3 regions of the Paenibacillus sp. 23TSA30-6 genome follow, and region 2 is predicted to be linked to each of the others. Evidence: predicted binding sites of a transcription regulator. Region 2 holds the regulator's gene; each other region holds the start of a gene.
What was found. The regulator LexA, encoded in region 2, represses DNA repair genes until DNA is damaged. The targets are predictions, from matches to a motif close to CGAACATATGTTCG.
Positions count from the first base shown of each region.

Region 1: recA (recombinase RecA) is a predicted target of LexA. The motif match lies at 1,228-1,241, and genes of this name have one in related genera.
Region 3: addB (helicase-exonuclease AddAB subunit AddB) is a predicted target of LexA. The motif match lies at 1,470-1,483, and genes of this name have one in related genera.

Region 1 is NZ_SLTL01000002.1:130,819-133,097, forward strand. Features, by position in the region: gene recA (recombinase RecA) at 97-1,158, opposite strand; gene E0698_RS02440 (competence/damage-inducible protein A) at 1,407-2,279, opposite strand, start outside.
Region 2 is NZ_SLTL01000006.1:180,133-182,411, reverse strand. Features, by position in the region: gene E0698_RS07695 (hypothetical protein) at 102-278, opposite strand; gene E0698_RS07690 (hypothetical protein) at 542-844, opposite strand; gene lexA (transcriptional repressor LexA) at 1,104-1,730, opposite strand; gene E0698_RS07680 (LysM peptidoglycan-binding domain-containing protein) at 1,921-2,279, shown strand, end outside.
Region 3 is NZ_SLTL01000052.1:9,980-12,258, reverse strand. Features, by position in the region: gene E0698_RS25265 (class I SAM-dependent rRNA methyltransferase) at 1-1,320, shown strand, start outside; gene addB (helicase-exonuclease AddAB subunit AddB) at 1,550-2,279, shown strand, end outside.

The sequences.
Region 1 (2,279 bases), on a different contig from region 2:
TGCCCTGCACAACTGTGCAGGGCATCAGAATCATGCTATTCAAACGGCTGTGCCATAACCCCTGGCTCCAGTTCACAAACCAGGATTCACCAAGCTTTATTCAAGCTCCAGCAATTCCTGTTCTTCCTTGGCTTGCTGTGCCAACTCTTCTTCTGTCGGCGGAGCTACCGTCGTAATCAAATTGCTGGCCACCCGAATTTTTTGTTCGATCGTGCTAGCAATGTTCGGATTTTCCTTCAAAAATTGCTTCGCATTTTCACGTCCCTGACCTAGTCGTTCACCTTCATAGGAATACCAAGCTCCGCTCTTATCGACAATGTCATACTCCGTACCAATGTCGATCAAACTGCCTGTCTTGGAGATGCCTTCGCCGTACATAATGTCCACTTCCGCCTGACGGAAAGGAGGTGCGACTTTGTTCTTCACCACTTTAATACGTGTGCGGTTACCAACAACATCATTACCGTTTTTCAAGCTTTCAATGCGGCGGACATCCAAACGAACTGTAGAATAAAATTTCAGAGCACGTCCACCTGGTGTAGTTTCAGGGTTACCGAACATAACACCTATTTTTTCACGTAATTGGTTAATAAAGATAGCAATGGTGTTCGACTTGTTAATAGCACCGGACAGCTTACGCAATGCCTGTGACATTAAACGGGCTTGAAGACCAACATGGGAATCTCCCATTTCACCTTCAATCTCCGCTTTTGGCACGAGTGCCGCTACAGAGTCAACAACAACAATGTCTACCGCTCCACTACGTACAAGCGCTTCGGCAATCTCAAGTGCTTGCTCTCCTGTATCTGGCTGCGATAGCAACAACTCATCAATATTGACACCCAGCTTGCTGGCATACGACGGATCAAGAGCATGCTCGGCGTCGATAAAAGCGGCTTGTCCGCCTGTTTTTTGTACCTCTGCTATAGCGTGAAGAGCTACCGTTGTTTTACCGGATGATTCTGGTCCATATACCTCAATAATTCGGCCTCTCGGGAAGCCGCCCGTTCCTAACGCAATATCCAAAGCAATCGAACCACTGGTAATAGTTTCCACTTGCATATGGGTGGACTCACCCAACTTCATAATGGAACCTTTACCGAATTGCTTTTCTATTTGACGGAGCGCCATATCCAGCGCAGCACGACGATCTGACAATAAACTCACATCCTTCATTGTTTGTAGTTTAATAATACCTTGTTTTGACACGCTTGCCAAGCATTTTTTCGAACATACATTCGTTTTTTTTGTTTGGTCGGTTCTCATCTATACTTCCATCTGTCTCTTAAATCAAAAAAAGAACCGCAGGCAAAAAAGCTTTTGCAACGGTTCTTCCGATAATATGATTATACCATTAATCGTCTATCTAAAACAACTCTATGAAAACTCGCGTCGTATACAGCTCCTTAAGAGAGCTTTTCATTTTCCACCAGTCTGCGCCATAATCTGTACAGGATTGCCTTAACAGACCGCAACCGGATCGTTTCACGATTCCCGCCCAGCTTCAGCTCGTATACCTCAGTCTCCTTATCACGCTCGGCAATGCCGATATAAACCAGACCAACCGGCTTCCGCTCAGAATATCCGGGTCCAGCTACACCTGTAACCGAGAGTCCGAAATCACTGTCCGTGACCATTCTTACCTGCTCCGCAAGTACAAGGGCTACTTCTTCGCTTACTGCGCCGGGCGCATTGTCCCCCTCCAAATAATCATGAGGCACGTTGAGCAGCTTCTTCTTCATTTCATTGGAATAACACACGATACCGCCCTGAAACATAACTGAGCTGCCAGGAACGGAAGTGATGTGCTCCATCAGCATTCCACCTGTGCAGCTTTCCGCCGCGCTAACAGTCAGTCCGCGATTAGACATCAAATCCACAATAACCTTCTCCAGCGTGACGTCCTCGCTCGCATACATGTATTCCGAAAGACGCTGCTGAATTTCTGCTTCCGTAACCCCCAGCTTGATCAGTGCCTCGCTCTCGCTGACCGCCTTGGTGGATATACGGATTGTGACCTCTCCCTCCTTGGCATAAGGAGCAATGGTCGGGTCTGTCTGTGATTTGATCAGATCCAATAAGCGGGTTTCGAGAGCTGACTCGCCGATTCCTGCAAACTTTAGCATTTTCGAATAAATCGGCAATTCCTCACCACTCAGTGCTTGCTGGAGCAACCAAGGTTTCGCCTGATTCTCAAACATCGGTTTGAGTTCCTTCGGCGGTCCAGGCAAAACCACATAATATTTACCATCCTGTGCAATCGCATCGCCCACAGCCAG
Region 2 (2,279 bases):
ATTTGAACGGATCGATAATCCTCTTCTTCTCACATGACGTTTGAAATGTTTTTTACACATGATATCACCTCCCTTCACAGGAAAAGAAGGTACGATGAATCTTAGAAGCGTTTATGATTCCGCTTACGGTTGCGCTTGGAAATTTTGATGTTCAATGCATTGGTGGCTAGTGCGTTACCGCTTCTTGTTTCGGCAGCAGCGGCTTGAAAGACTTTTACGACCAGAAATTTGTTCTTACCAATACGATGCTTATACGTTTTGACTCTATTTTTGATCATCTGCATATCTCCTTTGCTAAGGTCTACTTTATTCATATGTCAGTAGCACTAACAATGTATCAGCATAAATCTATTAAAACCAAAAAGAAGCTATTACCTATGACCCTGTTATTCAGAAACTAATAAAGTATAAAGGTAAGGAATGCAAAAAAACTCGTGCTTACCTGCCTTATCCTTACCAACTTTACGTTGTAGGAAAAGTTACAGCAGATCAGCACGAGCAAAATGATAAAAAGTGAAGATAACAAACGGGGAGAAGTATATTACTTACTATAAAGGGCTTTAAGTTTTTTCTGGTAATATGTTTCCTGCTCAAGAATGTGATTCATTTGTTCAGAAAGCTCTTTATATTTTGGACTGTCCTCTGGGTAGTTATTTCTTTCGGAAAGTACAGCTTCAAGTTGCTTTCCCAATGATTTAAAATGGATAATTATTTGTATGTAATGAATGCGATCAAAGGTTGTTCTGGTTGAATTCTCCTCAGCATACACATAATCCATTGTTGGAGCTGTAAAACCTATTACGATAAAAGTCACAATAAACACTGAAATTATAATTTTTTTCATTTAATTCTCCTTAATAAAACTATAAATATTAATATACCATATTTATCTAAAATAATTACAAAGTTATTTTTGATCCGCCAATAAGCAGAACAGTAATTGCAGATTGCAGATATATACCGATTAATCCATGGGCTATCAAAAGGGAAAAGGATAGTAGTGAGGTTAGATTCTATGTACATAAGATCAATACAAAACCGGCTTGCTATGGGCAGCCGGTTTTGTTGTAGCGAAAAGAATAACGAGGCTGAAAAATGAAAAATCAGTGGAAGTCCCGGAAGAGTCCTACAACCTTGCCCAAAATACTGACGTGCGTCAGACGAAGCGGTTCAAAGGCCGGATTTTCCGGCTGAAGTCGGATATGATCTTTTTCCTTGTAAAAAGTTTTAACAGTAGCTTCGTCCTCGTCCGTCATGGCGACGACAATGTCGCCGTTATCGGCTGTCTGCTGCTGACGTACAATGACATAGTCTCCGTTGGCAATACCAGCCTCAATCATGCTTTCTCCTACAACAGATAACATGAATATTTTATCCTCACCAACAAAATGTTGGGGAAGAGGAAAGTAATCTTCAATATTTTCTGTTGCTGTAATAGGCAGACCGGCTGTTACTTTGCCGACGACCGGAACACGACTAATAGAGTAATTAATCAAGTTGCTGTTATCCGATTCGTCTTGGCCGAGTAACTCGATAGCCCGTGGTTTCGTTGGATCACGACGAATCAGTCCCTTTTTCTCCAGACGATCCAAATGACCGTGAACCGTAGAACTGGAGGCCAATCCGACAGCCTCACCTATTTCGCGTACAGAAGGGGGATAACCCTTTAGACGCACTTCATTTCGGATAAATTCAAGAATGGCCTGCTGGCGGCTTGAAATCTTAGACATACCGTATCAACCCCATTTAGTAACGTTTGGGAAAATTATAGCATAGAACCTCCGTTCGTACAAACATAAGTTCTAAATAATCCCTAAAAATAATTACGAACTTTTGTTCTCTTTTCTATTGAACAAAACAAATGTTCGTGTTATATTGTGAAAAAACATAAGAACAAACGTTTGGAGGACGCAGCCAATGATGAAATATAGCACATATCAAAGTGTTTTTCCAATGAATTTAGAAAAGATGCAAAATGTCCGGAATGAGAGAAGGGCGCAGCTTGTACGGACCATTTCCAACAGTCTCCTGTCCAAACTTCTTATTCTGGTTATCGTTGCCTGGATTGCGGGTGCAGGTGTACTGACGGTATTCGCGGCTCCTTCTGTTTCGAATGAAGAGGTGGCCAAACTTATTGTACAACATGGGGATACATTGTGGCAGATTGCCTCCAATCATAAACCGGAACGAATGGATACACGGGTATATATAGAAGGAATTGTTCGGATTAACGGACTGGAAGATCGGGGAGTGCAGGCGGGCCAGGTTTTAAAGCTTCC
Region 3 (2,279 bases), on a different contig from region 2:
GTGTTTAAAAATGAAATAGCCAAGGTGGAGGGTGAACCGGAGGCAGGTGATCTGGTCAATATCGTAAACCATCAGGGCCGTTATTTAGCGACGGGTTACTATAATCCAGCCTCACAAATTACGGTGCGTGTGATGTCCTACGAGCCGCTGGAAGCGATGGATCAAAGCTTTTTTGCCAAACGCTTCCGCGATTGTCTGGAGCACCGTGAACGTTTTGTGACCGGGGGAGACGCGTATCGGCTGGTATACGGCGAGGCTGATTTTTTACCCGGGCTGATTGTAGACCGTTTTGGCGACGTGTTGGTTGTACAATTATTAACGCTCGGCATGGATCGCCGCAGGGATGAAATCAGGGATGCACTCGTTGAAGTGATTGGCCCTGTCGGTATATATGAGCGCAGTGATGTATCCATCCGTGAGCTGGAAGGACTGGAACAGACCAAAGGGCCTTTATATGGCGACTGCCCGCGTCATGTCGTGGTAACGGAAAATGGTTTGCGTATCAAGGTCGATATTGTAGAGGGCCAAAAGACAGGCTATTTCTTCGACCAGCGTGAGAATCGTGCGGCGATTGCTCCACTGATGACGGGCTGGGGAGGACGCAGCGGAATTACGCTGCAGGAAGTAGCAGCAGAGCAGGGTGACGCTGGCACAGCGGTCATGAAGCCTGTGAACAAAAGCGGCAAGGTTGTGGAGTTCCCATTCTGGGATGGTGCAACCGTGCTGGAGTGCTTTTCACATACGGGAAGCTTTACGCTTAATGCCTGCAAATACGGTGCTAAAAAAGTAACCTGTCTTGATATTTCCGAGCACGCAATTGAAAGCGCACGGGATAATGTCAAGCTGAACGGTTTTGAGGAACGCGTCGAGTTTGTCGTGGACGATGCTTTCCAATATTTGCGCAATCAGGTTAAAGGCGCAGAGGAACGCACCGCGCGGGCAGGGGGAAAGGGAGATACTTCCAAGCCACTCACAGCAGGGGGCGGACGTACCTTTGATGTAGTTATTCTTGATCCACCAGCCTTTGCGAAAACAAAGAATGCGGTCAAAGGAGCTACGCGGGGATATAAGGATATAAATCTGCACGGGATGAAGCTGGTCAATGAGGGCGGCTATTTAGTGACTGCGAGCTGCTCATTCCATATGCGGCCGGAGCTGTTTCTGGACACGATTAAAGAAGCTGCGGCAGATGCCGGAAAAATCCTCCGTCTGGTGGATTGGAGAGCGGCTGGCAAAGATCATCCCCAAATTCTGGGTGTGGAGGAAGGCCATTATTTGAAATTCGCTATTTTTGAGGTGCGTAGCCGGACACAACTGTAGAATTCATACACAGTTAACCGCCTTTTGGTAGCGGAATAAGTAGATTAGGCTCGTTTTATCCATAAAACAGTCCTGTAGAGAAGGCATGCACCAAGCCAAACCTGCGGGACTGTTTATTTTTTGAGGGAGGATAAAATGCTACAAGATGGCAAACGTACGTTCTTTTCTCCCTTGCCTCATATGCTATACTGTTTAATAGATTGTTGTTCGTTGGAAAGGAGGCCGCATCATGTCGGTCCGTTTGTTAATTGGCCGCTCAGGCAGTGGAAAAAGCACGTTAATCCGTCGTGAAATGACGGCTATGCTACGCAAGGAACCGCTAGGTAAGCCTATGCTGTTGCTTGTGCCGGAGCAATCGTCATTTGCTTCCGAGCATGCGCTGCTTACAGAAGCCGGAAACGGTATTCAGGGGACGGTGCGTGCACAGGTCATGGGATTTCATCGTCTTGCCTATTTGGTCATGCAGGAAACCGGGGGTTCGGCGCTGGTACCTGTGACGGAGGAAGGCAAGAAGATGCTTTTATATAAAATTATTCGTCGTCGCAAGGATGAACTGAGTTTATTTAAGGATTCGGGAGACCAGTTGGGCTTTGTAGATCGGTTAAATACGCTGTTTACGGAGCTGAAGCAGTACGGGAATGATACCCGGCCTGTACCGGAGCAACTGGAGAGAATGAATGCGGCGGGGGAATCGACTCCGATTTTGCGCGGCAAGCTCAAGGATATCAGTCTGATCTATGAGGATTTTGAAAGAGAGCTGGCGCTTAAATATATTGACGGCGAGGATACGCTGCGTATGCTGGCGGAGCAGATTGCTGAGTCGTCCATTGTACGTGGAGCGGATATTTGGATGGATGGCTACCGCAGGTTTACGCCGCATGAATACAAGGTGGTTGAGCAGCTTATGCTACACGCTTCTTCGTTGACGGTCGCGCTGACCTGCAATCGCAGCTACGAAA